Regions from separate parts of the Sporolactobacillus terrae genome, predicted to be linked through region 2. Evidence: riboswitches for the same ligand, from Rfam matches in the RefSeq annotation. Region 2 holds a riboswitch; each other region holds the start of a gene.
The links. Region 2 has a riboswitch for S-adenosylmethionine ahead of K7399_RS02400 (vitamin B12 independent methionine synthase). Riboswitches for the same ligand answer to the same signal wherever they lie in the genome.
Positions count from the first base shown of each region.

Region 1 (4,519 bases), 1.5 Mb from region 2:
CCCCATTACCGTTCACTCCTCACCGTCACCTGTTCATGATCCTGAACATCAGCGAATGCCTCGCTGAAATCGCCGATCAAGTCCTCCGCGTCTTCAAGTCCTACCGACAGGCGCAGCAATCCGCTGCCAATGCCTGCTTTCTCACGTTCTTCTTCATTTAACTCCGCGTGCGACATTTTCGGTGGATAGGACAAAATAGACTCCACGGCACCGAGACTGACCGCGAATACGGGCAGTTTCACGTGATTGACAAACGCCCGGGCACTTGCTTCATTCTTGAGTTCAAAGGAAAGCACCGCGCCGCCGGAAGAGGCCTGCCGAGCATGCAGTGCTGCCCCTGGATGATCGGCGAGTCCCGGATAAAAAACGCGCTTCACCTCAGGCCGTACTTCAAAAAATTCGGCAATGCGCTGCGCCGACTCCGCCGATTTACGAATGCGGACATCAAGCGTCTTCAGTCCGCGGAGCAGCAGCCATGAATCCTGAACACCGAGCACCGCGCCAAGCGCGTTTTGAAGGAAGTAAATCTTGTCGGCAATTTCCTTAGAAGCGGCAACAGCAAGCCCAGCAACCACATCGCTATGTCCGGAAATAAATTTCGTCGCACTGTGCAGTACCAGATCAGCACCCAGATCGAGCGGGCGCTGGAACACCGGCGTCATAAATGTATTATCGACAAAAGTCAAACATCGATGTGCTTTCGCAAGTTGAGCAATTGCGCGGATATCGGTCACGCGCAAAGTGGGATTCGATGGCGTCTCCACATAGATTACCTTCGTATTCGGACGGATCGCCTGCTCGACCTCTTCAAGGTCTGTCGTGTCGACAAACGTATGAGCGATACCAAATCGGCCAAGCACCTGAGTCAAGATGCGAAACGTTCCGCCATAAACATTTTTCGGAACAACGACATGATCGCCTGCAGACAGAAGTAAAAATGCAGTTGAAATTGCTGCCATACCTGAGGCAAAAGCAAAGCCGCGTTCGCCGCCTTCAAGCGCTGCTATTGCATCTTCAAGCGCTTCGCGGGTTGGGTTTCCAGAGCGGGTATAATCGTATTTTCCAAAATGATCAAAATCCTTTTGATGGAAGGTTGACGAGAGATACACCGGTACATTCGCCGCACCGGTTTGCGGATCAACCGCAACGGTCTCTTTAATCAATTTCGTTGAAAACTGTACCGACTCACTCATGTTCAACCACTCCTACTTTCAAAGATTCAAAGGCTTGATCAAGATCGGCAATCAAGTCGTCCGAATGTTCAATACCAGTTGATAGACGCAGCAGCGAATTGGACAAACCGTATTTCAAGCGCAGTGCTTCAGGAATATCCGCATGGGTTTGCGTTGCCGGATAAGTAATCAAGCTTTCGACTCCGCCGAGACTTTCCGCGAAGGTAATCAGATTTAGCGCAGTCAGGAACGGTTCAATCTGCTTCGGTGAGGTTAATTCAAAGCTGACCATGCCGCCTTTTCCCGGGTAGAGCACCTTCGTCACAAACGGCTGTTCTTCAAGATAAGTGACAATTCTACGCGCATTGTCTTGGTGCTGGCGTATCCGCAAAGCAAGGGTCTTCAATCCACGAATCACCAACCAAGAAGAAAATGGATCAAGGACGGCGCCGCAGCCGTTATGGTAGAGACGCAGTTTCTCAGTCACCTTCGTGACGTTCGAGACAACAAGACCGGCCAGCACATCATTGTGTCCGGCTAAATACTTGGTCGCGCTGTGTACAACAAGATCGGCACCTTGTTCAATCGGTCGCTGCAGGATTGGCGTATAAAACGTATTGTCCACGATCAACAGCAAATCGTTTTGCTTTGTGATTTTGGCAATCGCCGACAAATCAACCTCGTGCATCAGCGGATTGGTTGGCGTCTCGATAAAGATCGCTTTCGTCTCCGGACAGACAAGATCAGTCAATTCATCAAGGTTTTCGCCGTCCCAGTAGGAAAATGAAAGATGATACTGCTCCTTGAGAATGTCAAAGAGACGAAAAGTGCCGCCGTACAAGTCTCGTGACGCAATAATATGATCACCACTGCTGAATAACTGGAACACCAGTTGGATGGCACTCATTCCCGAGCTGCAGGCAAAACCTTCTTGACCGCCTTCAACATCGGCAATCGCTTTTTCGAGAATTGAACGTGTCGGATTGCCGGTCCGCGTGTAGTCGAAGCCTTTTGAAATTCCGATTCCTTCATGCTTGTAGGCAGTCGATAAATAGATTGGTGTATTCACCGCCCCAAGTTCATCAAAGCCATTGCCAATTTGTGCGAGCTTTGTTTCTGTTTGATATGACGCCATGCTACATGCCTCCCAAAAAATATCAAGTTCCAACTCATGTGCCAAAAAAGCGTATTAAAAAAGCCTTCTTCGATAAGAAGAAGGCTTTATCCGCCATGTATCTTCTTATCCCTCAGACTGCGTTGCCGTCTGCTGGAATTAGCACCTTGTCGCACATACGCGACGGTTGCTGAAGCTTCATCGGGCCAGTCCCTCGGCTTCTCTTGATAAGAATCAAAACATCTTGTTTAGTTGTTAAATAGTTTACATGACTGTCGCGATTTTTTCAAGACTTTATTCATGATCAAATAAATGATCCACCGAGGTTCCTAATACATCTGCCAGCTTAAACGCTAGTTTTAATGTCGGATCATACTTATTATTTTCAATGGCATTAATTGTTTGCCGTGACACTTGGCATTTCTTCCCTAGCTCATCCTGTGACAAGCGTAAAGCGTTTCGTTTGCACTTAAGAAGGGACAAATTCTTGAGCTTTTGAATTGGTCTAAGGAAAGCACGGATTTAACGCTTTCCTTAACGCTGCAGCACGATTGATTAATTTGCACGTGATTTGGGTCTTAAAAAGAAAACAAAAAGTAATCCATCCGCTTCCTCCCTGCGTGATGGACGACTTTTTGTGGTTTTCCGCAACGTCATGAATAAGCCACTCTGATTACTCATTCCCCCACGTTTTCTTAATAAACGCATCGCGTCCGGACTCCTCACGTTCAGCTTTATAGCGGTCCGGGTGTTTCCTGTAAAATTTCTGATGTTCTTCCTCGGCCGGATAAAACGGCGCTTCCGGAAGAATCCGCGTCACAATCGGCTTGTGGAAGCGTCCACTTGCTGCCAGGACTGCTTTCGATTGCTCCGCCAGCCCCTTTTGCTCCGCATTATGATAAAAAATCGCGGTTCGGTAATTAGAGCCGCGATCAAAGAATTGTCCCTCATCATCGGTTGGATCAACCTGTGTCCAGTAAAGCTCAAGCAGTTTTTCATAAGGAAACAGCGTTGGATCAAAGATGACCTGAATGGCTTCCATATGGCCGGTTGTCCCTGTTTTCACTTGTTCATAGGTCGGATTCTCAACGGTTCCGCCTGTATAACCGGAAACCACCGATTCGATGCCCGGCAATGTATCAAAAGGCTTGACCATGCACCAGAAACAGCCTCCGGCGAACGTGGCCTTCTCAAGCTTTTTCGTCATGTTCCGCATCCTCTCCTTGCGCGTTGCGCTCAATCTCCGGCTCGTTTTTCATTAATGGCAGCCGTACCGTAAAGGTTGTCCCTTTGCCCAGCTCGCTTTCTACTTCGATTTTGCCACGATGTTTGCTGACGATCCAATCGGCGATCGACAGCCCGAGACCGGTCCCTTTTCGTTCCGTTCGCGATTGATCGACCTGATAGAACCGATCGAAAATATGCGGGAGTTCTTTCTCAGAAAGTCCGCAGCCGCTATCCGATATGGTCAGCTTGGCAAATTTGTTTTCACGCGAGCAAGCCACTTGAATCGCTCCATTTTTCGATGTGAATTTCATCGCATTATCGAGTAGAATAACGAGCAGCTGATGCGCACGCTGTTCATCCCCATTAATATAAATGGGATCTTCCGATACTTCAAGTGAAAATGCTTTCTCTTCAAATTCAGCCATCTCCGAGAATGGCTCTGTTACCTTTTTAATCATTGCCTTTAGGTCAAACGGCGCGAGTGTGACTTCAAGACGGTTGGCATCACTACGGGCAAGGGTCAGTAAATTGCCGACAAGCTTGGAGAGGCGGCGTGTCTCATCAAGCATCACTGCAATGTCCTCGCCGGATTCCTGCACTTTTTGCCGCGGTTGCCGCAACAGTCCTTCGATTTTCAATTGAATGATTGAAAGCGGCGTACGCAACTCATGAGACGCATCGGCGACAAACCGATTTTGTCGATTCCACGCCTTTTCAATCGGCTGAAGCGCACGCCACGCCAGAAAGTAGCCGGCAATGATCGACACAAAAGCGCCAATGGCAAGCCCTAACAAAATAATCATCTGAAGGGTGTTTAAGAGATTCTTTTCCGCAGTCACATCGTTAATAAAAATAACTTTAAAGGCTTGTCCATCGATATCTGCTTTTCTGACGAGTAAATGGTAATAATTGTCATCCACTCGCTGTTCAACACTATTTTCTGATGTTGCGGTTAAAAAAGGTTTGAAAAACTGCTTGGAAACTTGGGTGCCCTCAGCAAAATCCA
Region 1 is NZ_CP082837.1:2,369,990-2,374,508, forward strand. It holds gene K7399_RS11380 (bifunctional homocysteine S-methyltransferase/methylenetetrahydrofolate reductase) at 1-6, opposite strand, end outside; gene metC (cystathionine beta-lyase) at 6-1,193, opposite strand; gene K7399_RS11390 (PLP-dependent transferase) at 1,186-2,307, opposite strand; SAM riboswitch class I at 2,410-2,520, opposite strand; gene K7399_RS11395 (helix-turn-helix transcriptional regulator) at 2,581-2,769, opposite strand; gene msrA (peptide-methionine (S)-S-oxide reductase MsrA) at 2,960-3,493, opposite strand; gene K7399_RS11405 (sensor histidine kinase) at 3,477-4,519, opposite strand, start outside.
Region 1: linked by a shared signal. The riboswitch ahead of K7399_RS11390 (PLP-dependent transferase) and the one ahead of K7399_RS02400 (vitamin B12 independent methionine synthase) in region 2 are both predicted to bind S-adenosylmethionine.

Region 2 (4,519 bases):
AGTGTTACAAGGCGCGCATAAGACGCTGACGATCTTATGGATTCTATTCGGCGCTTTAGTTTTGCTAAACACGCTTCAGCGTACCGGTGCCATTAAACGGATCAATCGCGGCTTCACCTATATTTCCGGTGATATGCGTGTTCAGACGGTGATCATTGCCTATCTATTTGGGTCGTTGATCGAGGGAGCGGCGGGCTTTGGAACGCCGGCAATGGTTACGGCTCCGCTAATGATTGCGATTGGCTTTCCGCCGGCGGCTGCAGTGACGCTCGCACTGATCTCGGACAGCACAGCGGTATCTTTTGGCGCGGTGGGTACGCCGATTTCGGTTGGTTTAAGCAACATTGTTACGAGTAACCCCGACTTTTTCCGTGAAATTGGACAAACCATTACGATTCTTGATCTTTTTGCCGGTTCGTTTCTACCTGTTTTATTAATCTATGTACTGACGCGTTTTTTCACCAATGCACAGGAGAAGGAAAAAGGTGTGTTGCGTTCGATGCTCCCATGGGCGCTGGTTGTCGGCTTTTCATATACATGGTCTGCGCTCGCGTATGCATTTTTCTTTGGCTATGAATTTGTTTCGATTTTGGCTTCCATTACAGCACTGGCCGTAGCTTCAATTACGGCCGCGCGCGGTTGGCTGCTTCCGAAAAAAGAATGGAAGGGCGCGCTTCGCAGTGATTTTAAAGAAGATACCGAACCGCAGACCATGAGCCTGCTTGCTGCTTGGGCACCTTATATTGCGGTAGTTATTCTACTGCTGCTTACACGTATTGTGCCGCCGATCCATCATGTTGCGACGACTGCGTTCGACCTGTCATGGAATAACATCCTTGGGATTAAAGAAGTTCATTCTGAATGGAAGCTGTTGTACTCACCAGGAACGATCTTAACGGTTTCGGCACTTCTGGCACTCATTTTTCAACGGACACCGGCCGAAGCGTTCATATGGGGTGCTAAAATTTCGCTTCGCTCGATGAAAACAACGGCAATTGCCTTGGTTGCAACCTTAATTATGGTTCAAGTATTCAGTAATTCCGGACTGACAACAAAGGATCTCGTCAGCATGCCGGAGTATATTGCCCAAGCTTTTTCGGGAAGTCTTGGCGGGATTTGGCTGGCCGCTGCTCCCTTTCTTGGGGAACTGGGTTCGTTTATTACCGGAAGCGGAACGGTATCCAATCTAACATTCTCCCCAATTCAATTTGATGTTGCGATGGATGCGGGCCTTGATCCGCGGCTTGTACTGGCCTTGCAAGTGATCGGCGGTTCAGCGGGCAGCATGATGTGTATTCATAACGTCGTTGCTGCAAGTGCCGTTGTCGGACTTGCCGGCAAAGAAGGCGAGATTATTCGTAAGACCGTTGCTCCTGCCATCCTCTATAGCGTTCTGGCAGGGTTAGCCGCTTATCTGATCACTTTATTTTTCTGAACTGAACCAGAAATAGTGGAAAAAGAATCTTCAATCTATAGAAAGAGCCCCTAAAATCATATCCCAAGGATTTGATTTCAGAGGCTCATTTTTCGTTATTCAGTGCGGTTAATTTTTATTGATCAGTCCATACTTTTTTTGCAGTTGTGACAACACGTTTTAATTTCGCCCATTGCTGAGCTTCAGTTAACTTGTTGCCTTCTTCAGTGGATGCGAAACCACATTGTGTGGACAAACATAGATTTTTTAATGGAACAAAAGTGGCTGCTTCTTCAATCCGTTTTTGCAGCTTTTCTTCAGATTCCAGTTCAGGAAACTTGGACGTTATCAGACCTAGAACAACCTTTTTGTCAGCACCATTTTGGAAAATTTCTCCAAGCGGCGCAAAGTCGCCGGCGCGTTCATTATCATATTCGAGAAAATAGCCGTCGATGTTAAGCTGTGCGAGATAGGAAGCAACCGGTCCGTAGCCACCGGAGAACAGGAAGGTGGAGCGGAAGTTGCCGCGACAAATGTGCATGGTGACCGTTAAATCTTCAGGAAGATCTTTGACTGCAGCGTTGATCACCGTGACACCATCTTGTGCGATTTGTTCAGCGCTTGCTTTTTCTTCATTGCTTTTTGCATTGCTGATTCGGTCGATCAGGAAGGCCCAAGTCGTGTCATCGAGTTGAAGATAGCGGCAGCCAAGTTCGTAGAAATGCAGGATCGTTTGCCGATAGGCGGTTGCGAGATCTGCTAAGAAGTCGGCACGTGTTTCATAGAAGTTAACCGCTTGATCATCTCGGTGGTCACGGAAGTAGAGTGTAGGACTTGGGATCGTTTGTTTTGCCAGCACGCCTTCAGGTACGATACGCTGCAAGTATGTAAATGCCTCGTAGAATGGATGGTTCGGATTGTAGGCAACTTTGTCGACGAAGCGGACGTTGGTGTCACGCGTTTTTGCACCTTTAAATTTATAGCTTTCATGTTGTGAATAGGTCTCAACGCCGTTGAGATTGGCGAGAAAATCCAAATGCCACCAGCTGCGACGAAATTCACCGTCGGTTACGGCTTTTAGTCCTAATGCAATTTGCTTATCGACGATTTTCTTGATCTCCTCATCTTCGACTTTGGTCAGTGCAGCTTGGTCAATTTTTCCTTCATGAAAGGCTTCTCGTGCTTCTTTCAATGCTTGTGGACGCAAGAGACTTCCTACTTGGTCGAAACGGAATGGCGCTTTTTTTGCTGTGCTTACGGTCATTTCTTTATCCTCCTCAATTTTTATGGCACAATCATTCATCATGCAGGAGACCTAAGTGATCAACCGGGTGCTTTAGAGCAAATAAAAAAGTCTTCTTTATTTGGGAATAAGAAGACTGTGCGTTCGGGTCTCTTCTTATCCCTCCGGCGTTTTAAATGCCGGCTGGGATTAGCACCTTGTCGCAAAACGACGGTTGCTGAAGCGTCATCAGGCCAGTCCCTCGGCTTCTCTAGATAAGAATGATTGATTCATTGATTTGATTGTCTTGAAGTCTACGCTAAATCGGTTGGCTTTTCAAGCTTTTTTAGCCAATTTGCAAAAAACGATCGTCTGTTCAAAGCAGGCATAATTTTTGACAAGCAGTGCCATCCTTTTTTACGCTAAAGTTATTCTCGTATGAAGCTGGTGATTTAATGGAAAAGGTGAAAATCGGTCGAACGGAACTAACTGTAAATCCACTTGGGCTTGGAACAAATAAAATTGGTGGGTATAACTTGTTTCCCAATCTTGATGATGAGACGGGAAAGCAGGTGGTTCAAACGGCCATTGACCACGAGGTTGAAATGATTGATACCGCATTTATGTACGGGCTCGGTCATTCTGAAGAACTGATCGGTGACGTGCTGAAGAACAATGATCGTGAAAAAGTAATTTTGGCAACGAAAGGCGCGCAGCAAATTGCTGCGGATGGCGCTGTCACGTTGAGTAATAATCCTGAATTTCTGACGCAAGCAGTTGATGAAAGTCTGAAACGACTGCAGACCGATTATTTGGATATCTTTTATATCCATTTTCCAGATCAGGACACGCCGAAGGCAGAAGCGGTCGGAGCGCTTCAGCGTTTGAGAGAAGCGGGCAAGATTCGGGCAATCGGCATTTCGAATTTTAGCTTGGAACAAATTAAAGAAGCTGATGCAGACGGTTATGTTGATTTAGTCGAAAATCAATACAATTTGCTGCAGCAGGATGCGATGCGTGAAGTCGTCCCTTATCTGAAGGAGCGTGGGATTACCTTTGTGCCTTATGAACCGTTTGCTGCCGCACTTTTGACCGGACGCTACAACCCGGATAACTTGCCGCATTTTGAAGCAGGCGATCACCGTCTGACGATTGATTTGTATCAACCGGATCAATTGAAGCGAAATGTTGAAAAAGTTGAAAAGCTGAAACCGATCGCTTCGCACTATGGTGTCACAACGGCACAACTTGTTCTTGCTTGGTACATGAAGAATCCGCTGATCGGACCCGTGATTCCCGGGGCGCGTACACCGGAACAACTGCTGGCGAATGTGGCAAGTGTTTCTACAGCGCTTCGGGATGAGGATTACCAAACGATCGATCATGTCTTTGCCTCATCGAATTTGTAATCAGTTGAGCAGTCTCATGCTAATGGAGTATGATGAGAAGTGCAGTACAGGGGACGCTTGATCGCGCAATTTTATTATCTGAATGTATGAAGAACCGCAAAAGGTTAAATAAAGAATGGAGCAGCCGTTTTCGAGGGGTTTCCTCGCTGAAGCGGCTGCTTTTTCTTTGTGCGCTTCACCAGGCATGTGTGTCTTTTTCTACATAATAGGTGTTCTAACTTTCGGCATCCCTAGGATGTGCATACACATAAGAGAAGGAGGTTGTTTAATAATGGCTAAATACAGTATTCATGCCGGACATAATTCCTTTGTTCCTGGTGCTCAGGGGTTTATCAAGGAAGAAGTCGTTAATCGGCAAATCAAGAACGCGGTTATCAACGATCTTCGAGCAGCAGGTCATACGGTCTACGATGATACGGATGACCAAGCAAAAACACAAAACGAGAATCTTGCTGCAATTGTGCGCAAAATAAA
Region 2 is NZ_CP082837.1:528,649-533,167, forward strand. It holds gene K7399_RS02395 (L-lactate permease) at 1-1,435, shown strand, start outside; gene K7399_RS02400 (vitamin B12 independent methionine synthase) at 1,551-2,678, opposite strand; SAM riboswitch class I at 2,811-2,918, opposite strand; gene K7399_RS02405 (aldo/keto reductase) at 3,092-4,045, shown strand; gene K7399_RS02410 (N-acetylmuramoyl-L-alanine amidase) at 4,317-4,519, shown strand, end outside.

Region 3 (4,519 bases), 1.2 Mb from region 2:
TTTGATGGAGCGAAGATTTATTATCGCACGGAGGAACATGTTCGATCGTTAAAGGCAGGGACCTTTGTTTGGACAGGCGGCGTCAGTGGGAGTGCGGTTGTCCGTGATTCAGGTTTTGAAGAGCGGCGCGGTCGCGTGCGTGTCATGGATGACCTGTCGGTTCCGGATCATCCGGAGATACTGATTATCGGTGATTGTTCCGCAGTGATTGATCCAGGCAGCGGGCAACCTTATCCGACGACTGCTCAAATCGCACTGCAACAGGCAGATTGTGCTGCCTACAATGTTAAAGCAATGCTGGATGATAGACCGACAAAGCCGTTTGTTTTCAAGTTTAAAGGGACGGTTTGTTCACTTGGACGCGATGATGCGGTTGGGGAAGTCATGGGTAAAGGGTTAAAAGGTCGTCCGGCATCCGTGATGAAAAAGGTGATTGAAAACCGTTCACTGGTAAAGATCGGCGGTGTTGAAACCATGCTGAAGAAGGGCAGATTCAGTTAGGCTGCAGTCATAATATAAGGGAGCCTGCGTATGCAGACTCCCTTATGCAATAACCCCTGTAATGTAACACATCTCTTTTTTTATTTTGCTTCTACTGTATCTGGAATTTTTGCAAGTGCTTGATCCAGATCGTAGATAATATCGTCTACGGTTTCAACGCCGATAGATACACGAATCAGTTCAGGTGTTACACCGGTAACCGCCTGTTCCTCCGGTGTCAGTTCTGCATGTGTGGTGCTTGCCGGATGAATGATCAGCGACTTCGCGTCGGCGACATTTGCCAGCAAGGAGAAGAGATTCACGTTATTAATCAGTGCTTTGCCGGCTTCACGGCCTCCTTTAACGCCGAATGTAAAGATCGAGCCGGCGCCTTTTGGGAAGTATTTTTTCGCAAGGTCGTGGTACGGGTTATCTTCTAAGTCAGGATAATTAACCCATGTGATTTTCGGATGGTTATTCAAGTATTCGGCGACCTTGCGGGCATTCTGAACATGGCGTTCTACCCGAAGCGAGAGCGATTCAAGGCCTTGCAGGAATAAGAAAGCATTTTGCGGGCTGATGGTTGCACCGGTGTTGCGCAACAGCTGAACACGCGCTTTTGCGGCAAAGGAAGCCGGAGCGAGGTCTGCGTAAACTAAACCGCCGTAGCTTTTGTCCGGTGTCGTAAAGTCCGGGAACTTGCCGCTTGCACGCCAGTCGAATTTTCCGCCGTCTACGATGATGCCGCCAATCGCAGTGCCATGACCGCCAATGAATTTTGTAGCGGAATGTACAACAACATCGGCGCCAAATTCAATCGGACGAACAAGGTAAGGTGTACCGAATGTGTTATCGACGATCAGTGGAATATTGTATTCATGAGCAATGTTCGCAACGGCTTCAATATCAAGGATGTTGATTTTCGGATTTCCGATTGTTTCACCGTAAAGCGCTTTGGTATTATCCTGAATCGCATTGCGGAAGTTTTCCGGATCATCCGGATCAACGAAGGTAACATCGATGCCGAGCTTTTTCAAGGTCACGTTAAACAATTCGTAGGTTCCGCCGTACAATGTCGACGCTGCAACAATGTGATCGCCGCTGTTTGCAACATTTAAGATCGAATAGGTGATTGCTGCGAGTCCTGAAGCGGTTGCTAGTGCGGCAGATCCGCCTTCAAGCTGAGCGACACGCTGTTCAAAGACATCCTCGGTAGGATTCATAATTCGTGCATACACGTTACCCGGTCGTTTCAGTTGGAAAAAATCGGCTGCTTCATCCGCATCTTTAAAAACAAACGATGTTGTTTGATAAATCGGCACTGCACGTGCGCCTGTTGCAGGATCAGGCACCTGTCCTGCGTGGACCTGCAGCGTTTCAAATCCGTACTTGTGTTCTTCTGCCATGTGAATCGCTCCCTTTGTTCATTTCGAGTACATTAAATAAAATCTTAGAAGAAGGTGCGTGAGCAGATGATGAAAAAGCCGCTTCTCGCAGACTATTGAGAAGCGGCTTATATCGCCGATGCTAGTCTTATCTGCCAGAAATTAATCTGCTGGAATTAACACCATACACCGATGTGCTGGTTGTCGGGCTTCTCAGGGCCAGTCCCTCCGCCGCTCTTGATAAGATTCATTTAATTGAGTTAAGTTTAGCTTCGCCCAAGGGGTTTGTCAAGATAAAATAAGTAAAAAGATCGGAATAATTATATTTAAGAAAACTCAGTTGCCGATGCACTGTTCAATTGCGTGACCACGCGGCCTATCGGTTCTGAATGGCAAAAAAGAGGGTCTCAGTGTCCAAAGACAGGATGAGACCCTCTTTTTAAAATGCACTGTAATGCTCAAAATTAATAAAGACCGTCGACGTCTTCCTTGGTGCTGATATAAATATTCTTGGTTTGCGTGTATGCATCGAGAATGCTCTTGTATGTTTCGCGTCCGATTCCGGATTTCTTATAGCCGCCAAACGGAGCGCCGGCAGGGAGCTGGTTGTAGGTGTTGACCCACATGCGTCCGGTGCGTACGCCGCGAGCGACACGCAATGCTTTGTTAATATCCTTTGTCCAAACCGCGCCGCCGAGCCCGTAATCCGATTCGTTCGCCAGTTTAATTACTTCATCGGCATCTTTAAATTTAATGACAGTTGCAACCGGTCCAAAGATTTCTTCCTGGGCAATACGCATGGTGTTCTTTGCATCTGCAAGCAAGGTTGGCGCCATGAATACCCCTTTATCTAGGTTGTTGTCTGTCAGCTGGCAGCCGCCGGTAACAAGTTTTGCGCCTTCGTCCTGACCGATTTTTACGTAATCAAGAATTTGACTCAATTGATGTTTGTTGACTTGAGCGCCCATTTGTACGCCATCTTCCCAAGGGAGACCGACTTTTACTTTTTCGAATGCTTCTTTCAAAGCGGCTACAAATTTATCATAAATCCCTTCCTGAATGAAGATTCGAGAACCGGCGCAGCATACTTGACCTTGGTTGAATAGAATACCGAGTTGTGCGCCTTCAATGGCACGTTCCCAAGGGGCATCATCGAAGAAGATGTTTGCCGATTTGCCGCCGAGTTCGAGTGTTGCCGGAATGAGCCGTTTTGCGGCTGCTTCGGCAACCTCATAACCAATCTGGGTCGACCCGGTAAACGCAAGTTTAGCAAATCCTTCGTGGTGCAGCATGTAGTCGCCTGAATCCGATCCGCGTCCGGTGATGACGTTCACAACACCAGCAGGAAGCGCTTGATCAAGGAGCTTCGCGAGTTCAAGCAAACTGAGCGATGTTGAGGACGATGGATGGATTACAACCGTATTCCCCGCAGCAATCGCCGGGGCAATCTTCCAAGCTGCCATCAGCAATGGGAAATTCCAAGGGATGACTTGGCCGACAACCCCTAATGATTCTTTTAAGTTAATTGTTAATGTATTTTCATCCAGAGCGTTTGCTGTGCCTTCTTCAGAGCGGATGACGCCTGCGAAATAGCGGAAGTGATCTGCACTAGCCGGAACATCAATGTTTGTTGTTTCCCGGAGCGGTTTGCCGTTATCCAACGTTTCAACAAGTGCAAGATGTTCGGTATTTTCGTCGATCAGATCGGCAATTTTCAGCAGGATGGCGCTTTTTTCCTGAACGCTGGTGTCTTTCCATGTTTCAAAAGCCTTTGTCGCTGCTTCAACTGCAGCGTCTACATCGGCATGGCTAGCGTCAACGAATTCAGTCAGCTTTTCGCCGTTGCTTGGGTTATAGCTTGCGATCTTTTTGCCTTCCGTGCCTGTGACCCATTTTCCTCCAATATATAATTTGTATTCTGAATCTACTGCGTGTTCCAGGACTGTGTCTTGAATGCTCATTGCACATCTTCCCTTCAAGTCAGAATTTAGTGTAATTAATATCACAGGTATATTGTAATACAGACATATAAAAATTAAAAAGAAAACGCTCTCTTATTTTAAAAACTATGATTTGAGCGAATCTGCCTCATTCAAATGGATAACGGATTCCCCATTGATCACGGATGTTGGTCATCATCTGCATGACATCGTTTGTCAGACGCGCAGTCTGTTCCGTGATCGCTCCGCTGACCGCAGCATTCATGTGATCATATTCATAAACCATTGCTTTTGCAGTACTGCCGGCTTTGATCACTTCCGTGCGACCATCCGGATAAGTGATGGTTGCTTGGTCTGCTCTTGGAAAGTTGTCCACGGTAATGTAGGCTTTATCGCCGGTCACAATACCACGTTTCGGCAGCTTTGCGCGCATGGTTAAAGTGACGACCGCCATCTCGTCATCCGGATTTTTTAAAATAATTCCCGATTGTTCATCGACACCGGTCTCAAACGGTTTAACCGTTGTTAAGATTTCATCAGGCTGACTGGTTAAGAAGAAGCGTGCAAAGGAGAGCGCATAGGTGCCGATGTCGAGCAAGGCGCCGCCGGCAAGATCCTTATTAAGGAAACGGTTCGAGACATCGTAGGGTTTCAGGCTGCCGAAGGTGACGTTGACCATTTTCAGGTTTCCAATTGCACCATTTGCGATCAGTT
Region 3 is NZ_CP082837.1:2,653,048-2,657,566, reverse strand. It holds gene K7399_RS12660 (NAD(P)/FAD-dependent oxidoreductase) at 1-501, shown strand, start outside; gene K7399_RS12655 (O-acetylhomoserine aminocarboxypropyltransferase/cysteine synthase family protein) at 582-1,886, opposite strand; SAM riboswitch class I at 2,011-2,112, opposite strand; gene K7399_RS12650 (aldehyde dehydrogenase family protein) at 2,330-3,826, opposite strand; gene K7399_RS12645 (Gfo/Idh/MocA family protein) at 3,954-4,519, opposite strand, start outside.
Region 3: linked by a shared signal. The riboswitch ahead of K7399_RS12655 (O-acetylhomoserine aminocarboxypropyltransferase/cysteine synthase family protein) and the one ahead of K7399_RS02400 (vitamin B12 independent methionine synthase) in region 2 are both predicted to bind S-adenosylmethionine.